One region of the Fundidesulfovibrio sp. YSD1 genome, then DNA from elsewhere that is predicted to be linked to it. Evidence: riboswitches for the same ligand, from Rfam matches in the RefSeq annotation. Region 1 holds a riboswitch; each other region holds the start of a gene.

Region 1 (5,527 bases):
GGGCTGGTCCCCCGTGGGCGTGGCCGAGGACTTCCACATCTACGGGGCCAAGTCCATGTACGGGGCCACCAAGCTCTGCTCGGAGTTCGTGCTGGAGGAGTACCGGGCCATGTACGGGCTGCGCGGCGTGGTGAACCGTTGCGGCGTGATCGCCGGGCCGTGGCAGTTCGGCAAGGTGGACCAGGGTGTGTTCTCGCTGTGGATGCAGGCCCACCACTTCGGCAGACCGCTCGCCTACATAGGCTTCGGCGGCAAGGGCAAGCAGGTGCGCGACCTCATGCACCCGGACGACCTCTTCGACCTGATCGAGTTGCAACTCGGCGACTGGGCCACGGCCGACGGCGGAATCTTCAACGTGGGCGGCGGCCTGGACGTGAGCCTGTCGCTTCTCGAGACCACCATGCTCTGCCGCGACATCACGGGCAACACGACAGAGATCGCGGCCCGGCCCGAGAACCGCCCGGCGGACATGGCCATCTACGTCACGGACACGGCCAAGGTGCGCCGGGCCTTCGGCTGGGAGCCCAGACGCGGCGCGCGCGAAATCCTCGAGGACCTGCACGCCTGGGTCAGGAAGCACGAACGCGAGCTCGCCCTGCTGGCCAAGCTCTAACCACCCGCCGGCACAATCAAAAAACGGGGCCGGACGATCCCGTCCGGCCCCGTTTCAAGCGCGTATCCAGCCCTTTTCTAGAGCTGCCCGGGCTCGCACCCGCACGTGCCCACGTAGGTCACGCGGTCGGCGTACTCGGCCTTCTTGCCCTTGTTCCAGCGCGACACCGGGCGGTAGTAGCCCACGATGCGCGTGAACACCTCGGCCTCCTCCCCGCAGGTGGGGCACTCGAAGTGCTCGCCGGACATGTACCCGTGCTCCTTGCACACGCTGAAGGTGGGCGTGATGGAGAGGTAGGGGATCTTGGTCATGCGGAAGGCCTTGACGATGAAGTTCTTGAGCGCTTCGGTGTCGGCCACGGCCTCGCCCAGGAAGGTGTGGAACACCGTGCCGCCGGTGTAGAGCGGCTGGAGCTTGTTCTGGTGCTCGAGCGCGGCGATCACGTCCTCGCACAGGCCCACGGGCAGATTGGTGGAGTTGGTGTAGTACGGGGTGCCGTTGCCCGAGGCCTGGATGTCCGAATAGAGGTTCTTGTCGATCTTGGCCAGGCGGTAGCTGGTGCCCTCGGCCGGGGTGGCCTCAAGGTTGTAGAGGTGCCCGGTTTCCTCCTGGAAGCGGCTGGTGATCTCGCGCAGGTGGTTCAGCGTGCGCGTCATGAGCCTGATGCCCGCGTCGGTCTCGATGCCCTTGCCCAGGATGTTCAGGCAGGCCTCGTGCCCGCCCACCAGGCCGATGGTGGAGAAGTGGCCCTTGTAGCCGTTCTTCAGGTAGCGCCCCGAATAGGGGAACATGCCCTTGTCCAGGTTGTCCTGGATGAGCTTGCGCTTGAACTCCAGGGCGTCCTTGGCCAGGGCGGCGTACTCGCCCACCAGATCCAGGAAGTCCTCCTCGCCGTGGGCCAGATAGGCGAGCTTGGGCAGGTTGAGCGTGACCACGCCGATGGAGCCGGTCAAATCGCCCGCGCCGAAGAGCCCGCCCACCTTGTTGCGCAGTTCGCGCAGATCCATCTGCAGGCGGCAGCACATGGAGCGCACGTCCTCGGGGGAGAGGTCGGAGTTGATGAAGTTCTGGAAGTAGGGCGCGCCGTACTTGGCCGTGAGTTCCAAAAGGCTCGACCCGATGGGCGACTCCCAGGGGAAGTCCTCGGTGACGTTGTAGGTCGGGATGGGGAAGGAGAAGATCTGCCCGAAGTAGTCGCCCTCGGCCATGACCTCCAGGAAGGCCTTGTTGAACATGTCCATCTCGGCCTGGAAGTCGCCGTAGACCGCGTCCTGGAGCTTGCCGCCGATGATCACGGCCTCGCCCGCCACGTGCTTGGGCGGGGTGAGGTCGAAGCTCAGGTTGGTGAACGGGGTCTGGCCGCCCCAGCGCGAGGTGGTGTTCAGGTTGAACACGAACTTCTGCACGGCCTGGCGCACCTGGTGGTAGGTGAGCTTGTCGTGGCGGATGAACGGGGCCAGGTAGGTGTCCACGTTGTTGAAGGCCTGGGCCCCGGCCCACTCGTTCTGGAGCGTGCCCAGGAAGTTGACCATCTGGCCAAGCGCCGAGTCGAAGTGCCTGGCCGGCCCGGCCGAGGAGCGGCCCTCGAGGTTGAAGCCCTCGAGCAGCAGGTCGCGCAGGCTCCAGCCCGCGCAGTAGCCCGCCAGGCCGAAGGAAAGGTCGTGGATGTGGAAGTAGCCGTGGTCGTGGGCGGCGCGGACTTCCTCGGGATATTTCTCCAGGGCGTAGCGGGCCTGCACCGTGCCCGAGAGGTGCAGCATGAGCCCCTGGAAGGAGTGGGCCATGTTGGCGTTCTCGGCCACGCGCCAGTCGGCCTTGGAGAGGTAGTTGTCTATGGTGTCGGAGATGTCCAGGTAGGCGGCCTTCTGCTCGCGCAGGGCGCGCCTCTTCTCGCGGTAGATGATGAAGCGCTTGGCCACGTCGTAGAGGCGCGACTCCATGAGCACGCGCTCGACCATGTCCTGCACGTGCTCCTGCCTGGGCACATCCGCTCCGGCCAGCTTCTCCTCCACCTTCCGGGCGAGGCGCTTGGCGAGAAGGGGGTCCTGGATGCCGCTGGCCTTGAGGGCCTTAAGGATTGCCTGGGATATCCGCTCGAGCGACCAGGTCTCCAGACATCCGTCGCGCTTCTCTATCTGCAGGGGCATGCGTGGTCTCCTTGCCGCCGGGGGGCGGCACGTAGAGTTGTTCCTTGAGTGCGAAACCCTCCGGCAGCTGACGCCGGGCGGCGCGCACGTCCTCCGGGGAGAGCCCCGGAACGAGGGTGATGCGGAAAAGAAATGATTGCGGGCGTTCGCTCGCCATGGCGAACACCTGGGCAAGCGCCCCGGCTGCCTCGGCGGGCGAGACGGCCCCGCCGGTGAGCGCGGGGTAGCGCTCCCAGGGGCCCTTCACGTCCACGGCGAACACCGTGGCGGGCGAGCGCTCGAGCACCCGGGCGATCACGTCCGGGCGCATGCCGTTGCTGTCCACCTTAACGGGGAGGCCGAGCGCGGCGAGCTCCTCCACCAGGCCGGGCAAGCCCGGGTCCAGGGTGGGCTCGCCCCCGCAGACCACCACGCCGTCAAGCCAGGCTTTGCGCGCACGCAGGGCCTTCAGCACCGCGCCCGGGTCCAGGACCGGGTGGCGCGAAGGGGTGAACGCGAGCGTTGCGTTGTGGCAGGTGGGGCAGCGCAGGTTGCACCCCCCCAGGAAGAGCACGGAGACGCTCTTGCCGGGCCAGTCGCACAGCGACAGGGGCGTCACTGCCCTGACCCTGGCCCTTGGGGCCTGGTCTTCGCGGCGGGGAGGTTGCGGTTCCATGCTCATAGGCGGTCCGGGTTCAAGTAGCAGATGCAAAGGCCTGGCAAAAGCAAAAAAGATTTCGCTATGCCAGTTAGTTACGGATTTCCAAATCCACGGCGGCCGCGAAGGCGCGCCAGTGCTGCGTTTGTCAAATACGAAAAATAATACGCCCCGATCGGGTGGTGGCGTCCTGGTGCGGGAGAGCCCGCCAGGACGAAACGCGGGAACCATGGCCCGTTCGCGGAGCCTGGCCGATCATCCCCGGATACGTCTTCTGACTTCCGGCCGGGTGGTGCGCGGAGGCCTTCCCGGGTTCTCACCCAGTGGCTCCCCGCCCGTTTTCGTGCCGGTTACAGCAGCGCGCCTGTGACGGATTCACACCGTCTTCCGTTTTCCGGGGCGTACTCGCGAAATGTATGAGCCTCCCCAGGGGGAGTCAAGTTAAAAATTACAACGGCTCTATTCGCCTGACTTTTTTCTCCAGGGCTTCTCTTCCCCGGCCCTCAGGCGGCGGATGTTGTCCTTGTGCTTGGCGATGATCAGCGCGGCCACCACGGCCGTGACCGGCACGGGCGCGAACCCGGAGGCCGCCCACACCGTCACGGGCAGGCTGGCCGCCAAGAGGAGCGACCCGGCCGAGACGAAGCCCGTGAGCGCGATGGTTCCGGCGCAGGCGAGCCCGGAGACCACCGTGGCCCAGGGCGAGAGCGCCAAAAACGCGCCTATGGCAGTGGCCACGCCCTTGCCGCCCTTGAAGTTCAGAAACACCGGGAACATGTGCCCGCCCACGGCGGCCAGGGCCGCAAGCGACGGGTAGAACGCGCCCTCGGACATCTGCCAGGCCACGGCCACGGGCACGAATCCCTTGAGCGCGTCGCAGACCAGGGTGAGGACGCCGAGTTTCGTTCCGCAGAGCCTGGCCACGTTGGTGGCCCCGATGTTGCCGCTGCCGGCGGCGCGCGGGTCGATGCCCCGCGCGGCCTGGGCGATGAAAAGGCCGAAGGGGAAGGAACCGGCCAGGTAGGCCAGGGCGAGCCAGAAAAGCTTGGCGATCACGTGCTGCTCCTTGCGTGCTGTCTTGCCTGGGGCGCTGCCCGCGCCGTGGTGTCCGAAATCTGCCAGAGCGTGGCCTCGCGGTCAACGAAGCACACCCGGCCGCCATTGCAAGCGCTCAAGGCGCGGCATTGCGGGACGCCCAGCCCCCGTGGGCGGACTCCGCGCGGGCGGCGAACCCGGCCGGTCCCTACGCCCCCTGGCCGAACAGGTCGCCCACGTCGGGCTTGTCCTCGGCCTCGCGCGCGCCCGTGACCCGGAACTCGTTGGTCAGCGGGTCCACCTTGCCGATCTTCAGCCAGTAGCGCTGGCCGGGCTGCGCGCGCCCGCCCAGGGTGTCGCTGCCCGCGCGCACGAACAACTGGATCTCCGTCATCATCAGGCTGGCGAACGGGCCGCAGTCCTCCAGGGCCACGGCCTCGAACTCCCGCTCGCGGCCGTGCTCGCGCAGGAACGCGAGCTTCCAGTATCTGGGCCTGAAGCGCTGGATCTGGCCCACCGCGTCCAGGCGCGCGGAGAGGACGGGCAGCATGGCCGCCAACTCCTCGCGCGAAAAGCGCGGGGAGCCCGAGGCCAGGAAGGCCTCCACCTGGGCCAGGTTCACGAAGTCCGAGATGCGCCGAAGCGGCGAGGTGATGGGGCTGTACGCGTCGGCCGCCAGGCTCGCGTGCCTGGCCGGGCGCACGTCCAGGCTGGCCGGGGCCAGCTGCTTGACCACGCGGTGCATCTCCACGGGGTCGGTCCAGATCCCGGCGTAGCCGTGGGGGATGGAGATGTCCTGGGTGCGGTGCAGAAGCGGCACGGCCTTCTCCTGGGCCCAGGCAGCCACCGAGGCGTTGGCCAGGATCATGAGCTCGCTCACGGCCATCTGGGCCTCGGGGTGGTCCGGCGAGGGGGTGATCTCCACGCTCACCGAGTCCATGGGGCCTGAAAGCGATATCTTGGGCTCGGGCCTGTCCATGACCACGGCCCCGCGCTCCACGCGCGCCCGCCTGAGCACGGCGGCCAGAGCGGCCGCGCCCGCCACGCCGGGTTCGGCGGTCCCGGAGGCGAGGGCCTCCTCCACGAACGCGTAGG
Region 2 (5,527 bases), 540 kb from region 1:
GCGTACAGGCTGACCACGCGAGGCTCCGCGCCGCCTTGCGCCCAGGCCGGAAACGCCAGGGCGAGCGCCAGAACCAGCGCGGCGAGAAGGCGCACGGGCCTCACGCTTCCTCCAGGAATCTCACGTTGCCATCCTCCACCCGGGCGCGCACGCCGAAGACCCCGGCCACGGTCCCGGGGGTGAGCACCTTATCCGTGGGGCCGTGGGCCGCCACGCGCCCGTCCTTCAGCATGAGCATCCTCGGGCAAAACATGGCCGCCAGGTTCAGGTCGTGCAGCACCACGGCCACGGCCGCGCCCTGCCCCGCCCTTTGCGCCAGGGCCTTCATGCAGGCCAGGGCGTGACGGATGTCCAGCCCGGCGGCCGGTTCGTCCAGGAGAAGCGCCGCGCCGGGGGGGCTCCCAGCCTGGGCCAGGGTCCTGGCCAGGGCCGCCCTGCGCCGCTCCCCGCCCGAGAGCTCCCTGAGCGGGCGGTCGGCCAGACCGGCCACGTCCATGGCCTCCATGGCCGCCCGGGCCAGGGCCTCGTCCTCGGGCGACGGTTTGCCGAAGCGGGCCATCCAGGGGTGGCGGCCCATGAGCACGCCCTCGCGCACGGTGAAGCCGAAGCGCTCCCCCGAGTCCTGGGGCGCGTAGGCCACCAGGCGGGCCAACTCGCGGCGGGAATAATCGCCCACGCGCCGCCCGGCAAGGAGCGCCTGCCCGCCGTCCGGGGCGAGCATGCCCGCCATGCAGCGCACGAGCGTGGTCTTGCCCGCGCCGTTGGGGCCCACGATGGCCAGGAAGTCCCCAGCCTGGAGCTCAAGGTCCACCCCGTCGAGGACCACTCCCCGCCCCAGGTCGACGCGCAGGCCGCGCGCCTCAAGCACGGCTCCTGCTCCTTATGAAGAGAAAGCAGAAGTACGGGCCGCCGAGCATGGCCGTGAGCACCCCCACCGGCACCTCGTGGGCGAGCAGCGCGCGCGAGGCCGTGTCCGCCGCGAGCAGGAGGAGCATCCCCCCGCCCACGCAAACGGGCAGAAGCCTGGGGTGCGACGGCCCCACGGCGAGGCGCGCCACGTGGGGCACGATGAGCCCCACGAAGCCCACGATGCCCGACACCGCCACGGAACACGCGGTCATGGCCGAGGCCGCGCACAGAAGCGCCAGGCGCACCCGGCCCACGGGCACGCCGAGCGCCCGGGCCTGCTCGTCGCCAAGGCACACCGCGTCCAGGTCCCGGGCGAGAAACACGGCCACGGGCAGGCCCAGGCCCAGCCCCGCCCAGGCGATCGCTGCCTCGGCCCAGGTCTTGGCCGAGAGCCCGCCCATGAGCCAGAACACCAGCCCGGCCACGTTCTCACCGGCCAGGAACTTCACGAACCCGATGGCGGCCTGGAGCGTGGCCGCCACCATCACCCCGGCCAGAACCAGGGTCACGGCGTCGAACCCGCCCCCTGCCCGGGCCATGAAGAGCACCACGGCCAGGGCGCACGCGGCCCCGGCCAGGGCCCACGCGGGCACGGAGAGCACGCCCAGGCCCGTGAACCCGGCCATGAGGCACAGGCAGGCGCCCAAGGCCCCTCCGGCAGAGACGCCCAGGGTGTAGGAGTCGGCCAGGGGATTGGTGAGCACGCCCTGGAAGACCGCCCCGGAGAGCGCCAAGGCCCCGCCCACGGCCAGGGCGGTCATGATGCGCGGCAGGCGCACGTCCCAGACCAGGGCGCGTGCGGCCTCGGGCACGGCGTCCATGAGCCCGTCGAGGCCCAGGAGCCTGCCCGCGAGCACGCGCGCCGTGTCCAGGGGGTCCACCGGCACGGCCCCGCTCCCGGCCGCCAGCAGCACGAGCGCGGCCAGCGCCGGGATCAGAAGGGCCGGCGCGCGGTTCACCTGGCCTTGGCCATGGCCGCCTTGGCCCGCTCCACTATCATGTCCGCGAAGGCGTCGGACTCGCCCAGGCCGCGCATGCGGCAGTCCACCCTGTACCCGGCCTTCTCGAAGAGCGTCTTCCAGGATTCGGGCTCGGGGCCGCAAAGGTCCTCCTCGGCGTGCACCCCGGCCCCGAAGAGCAGCGGGTAGATGATCACTTTCTTCCTGCCGGATTTCTTGAGCCCGGCCAGCACGTCCTCGACGCCGGGGCTGGACTCCATGGTGGCGGCCAGCACCGTGACCCCGGGGTAGGCCTTGGCCATGGCCGCCTGGAAGGCCTTGACCTCGGTGGCTGGCCATTTGGGGTTGCCGTGCGCGCCGTAGACCAGGGCCGCGCCCTGCTCCCTGGCCTGGGCGGCGTCGCCCGCCAGGGCCTCGGCCGTTTCCGCCAGGGCCTTGGGGTCGCCGCCGCGCGTGCGCCCGAGGGCCGTCTCGCCGAGCACGACCTTGCCGAACGGCGGCTTCTCGATGCCTTGCTTGTTCAGGGAGTTGAGCGCCGCGGCAAGAGCGGCCATGTCCTTGTATTCGGAGCCCGCGCTCACGTGCAGGGGATGCACGAACACATTGGAGCAGCCCTCGTCGGCCAGCTGGGCCATGGCCGCGAGCAGCCCCGGGGCCTTGAGCGTGGCCACGGCGTGACGGCTGGTCAGCCCCACCTTCACGGGCACGCCCGGGAAGGCGGCCTCCATGCGGGCCTTGACCTTCTCCACCCCGGCCATGCCCTGGGGCTTGGTGGAGCCGAACGCGGCCAGGACGATGCCCCACCTGGGCGGCTGCTTGGGTTGGCCTGCGGCCAGGGCCGCGGACTGGAGGGCGAAAAGGACGAGAAATACGGATACCGCCAGACGCTTCATCGTTTCCTCCTCGGGAAGTGATGGTTTTGGCCATCCTGCGAGGCGAAACAGGCACGCCCGGCGCGGGGCGGCTCCGCCTTTGGGGAGGGAGCTTCCTGTGTGCGCTTGGAGATAGGCATGTGGCCGCTGTACCTCGCATGGCCGACACGGATGAGGCCTGGGCAGGTCTTCTGGCTCACGGATCAGCCTACTCCCCGCGCCTTCCCGCCTTGCGGCAGTGGCGTGAGCGGGTTTCGTCCCCGTATACAGCGGCGGGACCGCTCCGGTTTCGCACCGGATTCCCTTTTAGCGCCCCGATGGGCACCCAGGCAGGCCTTGAGCTAGGACAAACGGGGCGGGATGTCAAAGGCGGGGATACGTGCGGGGCGCCGCCCCGAACCACGCAAGGGCTCCGCCCTTGACCCGCCGGGGGCAGGGCCTGCCCCCGGACCCCGGCGATTCGCTTCGCGGGTTTCACCCTTGCCGTGACGTGTCGCGGCAACCGGTGGTCGACGCGAAACTATAGCGGGGTGCAGGGCAGAACCCTGCCAGGATGGTGTCCGGGAAGGCTAAAGCCTCCCCGAGACACGGCTATTTCTTCGCAGGCCTCTTGAACCAGGCCACGATGCCCACGAGCCCGACGATCCAGCCGATCCCGCCCACGATGTCGCGCAGGCGGCCGGTGCTCTCCTGTGCGGCGAGCTTGGCGAGCTCCAGGCGCAGCGGGGCCAGCTTCTCCTCCACGGCCTTGGCCGTGGCGGCCTCCACCAGGGACGTAAGCGCCGCCTCGTCGATCCCCTGGGCCACTGACGGGGTCGGCTTGGCCTGCGCGGGCGGCGAGGCGGCGGCCTGGACCGGCGCGGGAGCTTTTCCGCCCAGGTCGGCGGCCGTGAGGGTGAAGTCGTTCTGGTGGCCTTCCCCGGCCTTGAGCACCACGCGAAGCGGCGGCTCGGCCCCGGCCGGGACTGGCACGGAGAACGACCCGTCCGCGCCCGTGCGCGCGGAGGCCACCAGCGCGCCCCTGGCGTCCAGGACCTCCACAGGGCAGTTCATGGCCTTGCCCCCGCCGCCGAAGTAGCCTTCGCCCGTGATCACGCCGCGCTCCGCCACGGCGAAGACGTTCACCTTGTGGGCAAGGGCCGCGCCCCCAGTAAGGGACGCGGCCAGGAGCAGGGCGGCCAGGCAGGCCAGGATCTTTCGAGCGTTCAAGAATATCCCCCTATTTGCCGGGCGCGGGGTGGAAGTACACCCAGATGACCCCGCCGAGCTCCACGGCCTTGTCCTTGCCGTCGTGCTTCATCTTGGCGTCGTCGTCGGTGAGCGCCGCGAAGCCCCACCAGCCAGCCCACGGGGCCGCGTAGGTGAACACGCCCGCGCCGTCGGTCTTGACCACCTGGGTCACGTAGGCGTCGTCCGGGGCCTTGAGCGCGCCGTCCTTGTTGAAGAACTCCACTTCCACCTCGGCGTTGGCCAGAGGCTTGCCTTTGAAGAGCACCTTCCCGGTGAAGGCGTTGCCCGCGTACAGGGCGAAGGGCTTGACCATGGGCACGATCTCGAGCTTGTACCCGGCGGGCTTGTCCCAGCCCTCCTCCTCGCCGAGCGCGCCGATGACGGTCTTGGTGATGTGGATGATGAACTTGTCCTCGGCGGGCTCCCAGTAGGCCGGGGGCGTCATCACCAGGGCCGTCACGCCGGGCTTCTTCACGGCGTAGTCCGCCTTCCAGGCCTTCTTGCCGTCGATGTCGGCCTGGACGAGCGCGGAAGAGACGTCCTGCTTCTTGCCGTCAACGACCGCTTCGAGCCTGGGCTTCTCCAGGCTCATGCCCTGGTTCTCCATGGGGTGCCAGAAGCGCAGGTCCAGGCTCACTGACTTGGGGCCGTCCTTGGTGACGATGTTCTTGTCCGGCACGGCCATGCCGAAGTGGGCCCGGGCCGGGGAAGCCAGGGCAAGGGCGAACACGAGGACGAGGAACGCGGAAACGTGCGGTCTGACGAACATGCAGGCATCTCCTTGTGACATGAATTGCCTGTTCGTGTAACCAAGCAAACACGAAAAGGCAATGCGTGCCACGCGGTGCGGGCCGCTTATTTCGCGGCGAGCAGCGCGCGCCAGTCGCCCCCGGCCATCTTGGCCAGGGCCGCGCGGATCACCTTGTCGTAGGGCACGCGCTCGAACTGCCTGTCGCGGTAGATCGCGTCCATCTCGGCCAGGACCACGTCCGGCGGCAACGGGGCCAGGGGCTTCAGGCAGCCTTGGCCCGCCGGGGTGTCTCCGTACTTGTCCAGGCACTGCTGGTAGACCATGTCCCCGAAGCCCTCCACGAAGAACTGCTTCTGGTGCTGGGCCGAGTCGAGCCAGGTGCGGGCGTAGGTGGGGCCGGAGCCCGGGACCTGGCGGGGCACCAGGGCGTCCAGGTCGATGGGCGCCAGCCAGGGGCGGTCGAAGAGGATCATCTGGTCGAACTGGGGGTCGCGCACCTCGGAGCCCTTCTCCACGAAGGAGACCCCGGTGTCCTGGGCGTGGGTCAGGGCCTGGAGGGCCACGGAGGAGATGGGCTTGCGGGCGTACATGGGGTCGCGGGAGAGGTGGTCCATATTGGTCACGGCCTGGTCCACGCGGATGCGCGCGAGCTTCGCCGCCCCGGGCTGGGCCTGCGAGAAGGCCGAAGCCCCGGCCGCCGCGCCGGTCATGTAGGCCATGCGCGCGTCCTGGGGCAGGCGCGGCCACTGCCCGGCCTGCACGGGGTCGCCCGCCCGGGCCAGGGTGGGCGTGAGGAGGCTCAGGGC
Region 3 (5,527 bases), 500 kb from region 1:
GCGCGCGGAACGGGCCTTCCTGGCCAGGCTGGAGGGCGGCTGCCAGGTGCCCATCGCGGCGTACGGGCGCATCCAGGGCTCCGATGTGCTGCTTACCGGGCTGGTGGCCGACCCCGAGGGCAAGACCATGATCCGCCGGGAGCTCACGGCCCCTCGCGCCGAGGCCGAAAACCTCGGGCGGGCCGTGGCGGAAGAGGTGCTGGCCCGGGGCGGCGAAACGATCCTCAAGAGCGTGTATGCACGGTGAGACGACCGGAGCCCGGCCTGGGCCGGGCTCCAGGCTTTGGGACGCGGCCTGGCTCCTGGTCATGGCCGCCACCTTCTGGGCCGTGGCCTCCATGGCCTTTTCCAGCGCCTACGACGTCCATCCGGACGAGAGCGATCACGTGGGCGCGGGCCGCTACTACATGCAGTACTGGGACCCGCCCAAGGTCGGCGACGAGCGCGCGCGGGGGGCCTACAGCAACTACGGCATCTCCTACCTCGACCAGTTGGACGTGGTCTATTTCTTCGCGGGCAAGTTCGCCCGCCTGATCGCGCCCCTGGCGGGTCAGGACTACATGGGGCTGCGCTTTTTCAACGTGGGCCTCTTCCTCTGGCTCATGTTTTTGTGCTTCAGGCTCAAGGGGGCCCGGCGCATGGCCTTCGCGCCGCTCTTCCTCACGCCGCAGGCCTGGTACGTCTTCAGCTACTTCAACGGCGACGCCCTGCCCCTGGCCCTGTGCTTCATGGCCGTGTACCTTTTCGCGCGCATGCCCCTGCCCTCCGGCGAAAGCACGGGTCGGCTCGCGCTCAAGCTGGGGCTCGTCATCGGGCTCCTGGCCATCTCCAAACAGAACTACTACGTCTTCGTGGCCTACTTCGCCTCGGCCGTGGCCCTTGCCGCGTGGGCGCGGGGCGGAGCGCCGCTGCTCACGCTCCGGGGCGCGGCGGCGGCCGTGGCCGTGGCCGCCATGGTGTTCGGCCTGCGCGTGGGCCTGGACGCCTGGGCCAGGCACGGCCAGGACCCGGGCGTGGCCACGCGGGTGGCCGAGCAGATGGCCGCGCCGGAGCTCAAGCCTTCGGTTCAGGAGACGAGCGAGGGGTTCTGGGGGGCGCGCATGCGCTCCAAGGGAGTCACGTTCACGCAGATGTTCACGGGCGAGTGGAAGTGGCACGTGTTCACCTTCCGCAGCGCCTTCGGCAAGTACGGCGAGATGAACATCGAGGCCCCGCTGCTCTTCTATCGCTGGCTCGGCAGGGCCGCGCTGGCCTTCATGGTGCTCGCGGCCGCCGGCCTGGCCCTGCGGGGCCCGGCGGACAGGGCGGCGCTTTGCCTGTGGTTGGTCTTTTCCCTGCTGACCGTGGGGCAGTCCTTCTGGCACTCCTGGAACAACGACTTCCAGCCCCAGGGGCGCTACCTCTTCCCGATCCTGGCCATGACCGGCTGCCTGCTGGCGCACAGGGCGGACAGGCTCGGGCGCTTCACCGCGCCAACCTGGGCCGTGGGCCTGGTTGTCTGGGGGATGTCGATGTGGTCCTTCGTGGCGGTGGGGCTTGCGCGCATACCGCGCTGAGGGAACGCGTCAGATGATTTCGTTGACCACGTGGCCGACGATGTTCTCCATGATCACGTGGATGACCTGGTCGGCCGGAGGGGTGGGGATGATCACGTGGCCCGGGGGATGGGCCGCGAACTCGCCCGCCGGGTGCGCGACGACCGCATCCGGCGAGTGAACCAGCCCGTCATAGGCGGCTACGTGGACGAGTCCGTCGTACATGGCCTTCCCCCTGCCTTCCAGGCGGGCGGCCGAAGGCGGCCGCCCTTTGAGGAAAGAATAGTGCCTGCCCGGATTTTTGTCACTCCCTGATTCCAGGGTGACCTAGCCCTTGCTCACCCCGGCCTGGGAGAACGTGGCCATTTCGTTCAGGATCGCCGCCCCCGAGCGCAGGAGCACAAGCGCCAGGGCCGCCCCGGTGCCTTCGCCCAGGCGCATGCCCAGGTCCAGGAGCGGCCTGGCGTCGAGCGCGCGCATTACGGCCTGGTGGCCGGGCTCGGCCGAGGCGTGGCTGAAGAAGCAGTACCCGGCGGCGTCCGGAGCCAGGCGCAGCGCGGCCACGCACGCGGCCGTGGAGATGAACCCGTCCACCAGCACGGCCATCTCGCAGGCCGCCCCGCCAAGGATCACCCCGGCCAGGCAGGCGATCTCGAACCCGCCCAGCGCGGCCAGGATGGACAGCGCGTCCCCCGAGGTCACGGCCTCGCGGTTGGCCTCCAAAGACTTGGCCACCACCCTGGCCTTGCGCGAGACCCCGTCCGCGTCCAGGCCGGTGCCCGGTCCGGTGACGCCCTCGGGCGAAAGCCCCAGGAACGAGCAGAAGAGCGCCGTGGACGGCGTGGTGTTGCCGATGCCCATGTCGCCGGTGCCCACGGTGCGGCAGCCCTCGGCAGCGGCCCGGCGCGCCAGGTTCGCCCCGGTGAGCAGGGCCTGAAGGCACTGCTCGCGGGTCATGGCCGGGCCAACGGCCATGTTGGCCGTGCCCGGGGCCACCTTGGCCTGCACGAGCCCCGGGTGCTCGGGGAAAGGCCCGCCCGCGCTGCCCGCGTCCACCACCACCAGCCTGGCCCCGGCCTGGCGGGCCAGCACGTTGATGGCCGCGCCCCCGCCCATGAAGTTGAGCACCATCTGGCGCGTGACCTCCTGGGGGAAGAGGCTCACGTTCTCCTCCACCACGCCGTGGTCGCCCGCGCAGGTGAAGATCACGGCCGGGTCGGGCTGGGGGGCCTCTCCGCCCTGGATGAGGCTCAGGCGCAGGGCGAGCTCTTCCAGGCGGCCCAGGCTGCCCCGGGGCTTGGTCAGGTCGTCCAGGCGGGCCTGGACTTTCGGTGCCAGGGAGGCGTCCACCGGGGAGATGGAGGCGAGCAGGGAGTCGAGGGAATCGAAGGAAGAAGGCATGGGGTGTCCTTGTGCGCGCTCCCGGCGTCCTCCCGCCCCGCCATCAGGACCGCGCGGGGAACCGAAACGTTACTCGGCGCAAAGCCGCCTGCGGGTTTCGGCCCCCTGCGCGGTCCTGGCCGGACGGGGAGGGAGGGCGCCGGGGCGCTCGGAGCGGTCGCTCCTTGGGCTTGGGAAATCCTGGGCGTTCCCGTTGGGCAAATAAAAAATCCCCTGGCCCCCGGGGAGGGGGTCAAGGGATCGCCGTTACCATGGGTTCAATCCGCGAAACGGTTCCGGCCGTCCGTCTTCAGGCTCGCGGGTCATCCTCCGCCCGTCCTTCCCGTCCCCAGGGACAGTGGCTTCACGGGCATCGTCTCCGCTTACTGCGGCGGGACCGCCACGGACTTTCACCGTAGTTCCGTAACGGCCGGAAATGGCAGGGCAGGGCTTAGCCCGCCTTGCGCCTCCGGGTCAAGGGGAGCACGCCTTTGGGTTGTTCTGGCCCGTGGAGTCCATGACCTGCTGCCAGTAGCTGGTGTTCAGGTCGAGCTTCTTGCGTCCGGCCGTCACCAGGGGCAGGGGCACGTGCACCGGGACCTCGTGCAGGGTGCTGACCATGATCCCGGTCTTGCCCGCCATGCCCGCGTGCACGGCCATGGCCCCGAGCATGTTGCACTGGGCCAGGTCCGCGGCGCCGGCCGGGACGGAGCGGATGATGTAGCTTGGGTCGATGTACTTGAGCGTGATGGGCAGCCTGCCCTTGAAGTGGGCCTTGATGCGCGCCTGCAGAAGCCCGCAGATGTCGCCCAGCATCCTGTTGCCTGAGGCGTCCGTGAGCACGGATTCGGGCAGGAGCTCCTGCCCCGCGCCCTCGGCCGCCACGATCACTGCGTGGCCGCGCCTGAGGAGCCTGGCCTCCAGGGTCTCGAGAAGCCCGCCCGGGCCGTCCAGGGCGAAGGGCTGCTCGGGCACGAGCACGAAGTTGACCTCCTTGATGGAGAGCGAGGCGGCCGCCGCGATGAAGCCCGACTCGCGGCCCATGAGCTTGACGAGTCCGATGCCGTAGGGCGCGCCCATGGCCTCCACGTGGGCGCAGCGGATGGCCTCCACGGCCTTTTCCACGGCCGTGTCGAAGCCGAAGGTGCGCGAGACGAAGTGGATGTCGTTGTCGATGGTCTTGGGGATGCACACGATGCCCAGGCGCAGCCTGCGGCGCTCCGTGACCTCGTGGATGGCCCGGGCCGCGCGCATGGTGCCCACCCCGCCCAGCACGAAGAGCACGCCCACATTGAGCCGCTCCAGGGCGTCCACCACCTCCTCGGGGTCCTGCGGCCCGCGCGAGGAGCCGAGCACCGTGCCGCCGAAGCCGTGGATGTCCGAGACGCACTCGGGCGTCAGGCGCGTGACCCGGGGGGCGTTTTTCGGCGCGAACCCGGACAGCCCGTAGCGCACCCCGAGCACCGCCGAGACCCGGTAGCCGTGGTGGGCCTCCATGACGATGGAGCGGATCACGCCGTTGATGCCCGGGCAGAGCCCGCCGCAGGTGACCACGGCGCATTTTGTCTTGGGCGGGTCGAAATAGATGCTGCGGCGCGGCCCGGCGCGCTCCATGCGCGCGGGGGGGAGGGCGTCCGGGCCCTCGGGCGCCAGGATGTCCACCAAAACCCCTTGCTCATCGTCCACGAACAGGGAATTCTGGCGCGGGTTCGGTATCTTGGCCGGGCCGAGCGACGGCACGGCGGTCTGGTCCGGTGTCAGGCGCGGCCAGGGGCGGCCTGAGCGCTCGCTCTCGTGCATGCGAAACCTCGCGGCTGAGGGATGGCTGTCGGAGCCCACACTAGCAAGGCGGTCGGGAGACATGCAACCAGGACATTCACGCACTTTCTTCTTCGTCCCCCCGGTGCGCAAGCCCACCGGCGGCGTGGCCGTGCTCTGGCGCATGGCCGCCATGCTGCGCGAGGCCGGGCGCGAGGCCTTCCTCGCCCTGCGCGAGCCGCCCGCGTGGCGGCCACCCGGCCCGGACGTCCCGGCCGTGGACCTAGCGCGCGCCGAACTCCGCGCGTCCGACGTCTGGGTCGTGCCCGAGGGCTGGGTGAACGCCCTGGCCCCGGGGCTCTCCGCCGGGGCGCGCTGCCTGCTCTACGTGCAGAACTGGGCCTACCTCTTCAACGGCCTGCCACAAGGCGTGGACTGGCGCTCGCTGCCGGTGTCCTTCGCGGCGGTGTCGCGCCCGGTATCCTGGTTCATCGGGCAGTGCCTGGGGGCCGAGGCCCCGGTGCTCCGGCCGGGCATCGACCTCGGCGTGTTCAAGGCCCCGCAGCGCAAGCCCGGGGAACTGACCGTGGCCTACATGCCGCGCAAGAACAAGGCCCTGGCGGACCAGGTCCGCTCCATCGTGGCGGCCAGGGGCAACTTCGACGTGCGCTGGGTTGAGATAGCGGGCATGGGCCAGGCCCAGGTGGCCGAAGCCCTGGGCCTGTGCCACTGCTTCCTGGCCACGGGCTTCCCCGAGGGCTGCCCCCTGCCGCCGCTGGAGGCCATGGCCTGCGGGGCGATACCGGCCGGGTTCGCTGGCTTCGGCGGCTGGGACTACATGCGCCAGGCCGCCC

Evidence for each region. Region 1 has a riboswitch for cobalamin ahead of ACZ5V4_RS12605 (radical SAM protein). Riboswitches for the same ligand answer to the same signal wherever they lie in the genome.
Region 2: linked by a shared signal. The riboswitch ahead of ACZ5V4_RS10025 (sirohydrochlorin cobaltochelatase) and the one ahead of ACZ5V4_RS12605 (radical SAM protein) in region 1 are both predicted to bind cobalamin.
Region 3: linked by a shared signal. The riboswitch ahead of cobT (nicotinate-nucleotide--dimethylbenzimidazole phosphoribosyltransferase) and the one ahead of ACZ5V4_RS12605 (radical SAM protein) in region 1 are both predicted to bind cobalamin.

Annotation. Positions count from the first base shown of each region.
Region 1 is NZ_AP043666.1:2,683,801-2,689,327, reverse strand. Features, by position in the region: gene ACZ5V4_RS12615 (NAD-dependent epimerase/dehydratase family protein) at 1-613, shown strand, start outside; gene ACZ5V4_RS12610 (ribonucleoside triphosphate reductase) at 691-2,760, opposite strand; gene ACZ5V4_RS12605 (radical SAM protein) at 2,684-3,415, opposite strand; cobalamin riboswitch at 3,645-3,843, opposite strand; gene plsY (glycerol-3-phosphate 1-O-acyltransferase PlsY) at 3,857-4,453, opposite strand; gene ACZ5V4_RS12595 (ribonuclease catalytic domain-containing protein) at 4,641-5,527, opposite strand, start outside.
Region 2 is NZ_AP043666.1:2,146,663-2,152,189, reverse strand. Features, by position in the region: gene ACZ5V4_RS10040 (ABC transporter substrate-binding protein) at 1-104, opposite strand, end outside; gene ACZ5V4_RS10035 (ABC transporter ATP-binding protein) at 101-868, opposite strand; gene ACZ5V4_RS10030 (FecCD family ABC transporter permease) at 861-1,868, opposite strand; gene ACZ5V4_RS10025 (sirohydrochlorin cobaltochelatase) at 1,865-2,761, opposite strand; cobalamin riboswitch at 2,905-3,084, opposite strand; gene ACZ5V4_RS10020 (hypothetical protein) at 3,332-3,949, opposite strand; gene ACZ5V4_RS10015 (DUF4198 domain-containing protein) at 3,960-4,739, opposite strand; gene ACZ5V4_RS10010 (hypothetical protein) at 4,826-5,527, opposite strand, start outside.
Region 3 is NZ_AP043666.1:3,183,696-3,189,222, forward strand. Features, by position in the region: gene hemC (hydroxymethylbilane synthase) at 1-247, shown strand, start outside; gene ACZ5V4_RS14830 (hypothetical protein) at 237-1,556, shown strand; gene ACZ5V4_RS14835 (hypothetical protein) at 1,566-1,760, opposite strand; gene cobT (nicotinate-nucleotide--dimethylbenzimidazole phosphoribosyltransferase) at 1,863-2,936, opposite strand; cobalamin riboswitch at 3,200-3,362, opposite strand; gene ACZ5V4_RS14845 (ATP-dependent 6-phosphofructokinase) at 3,390-4,715, opposite strand; gene ACZ5V4_RS14850 (glycosyltransferase family protein) at 4,777-5,527, shown strand, end outside.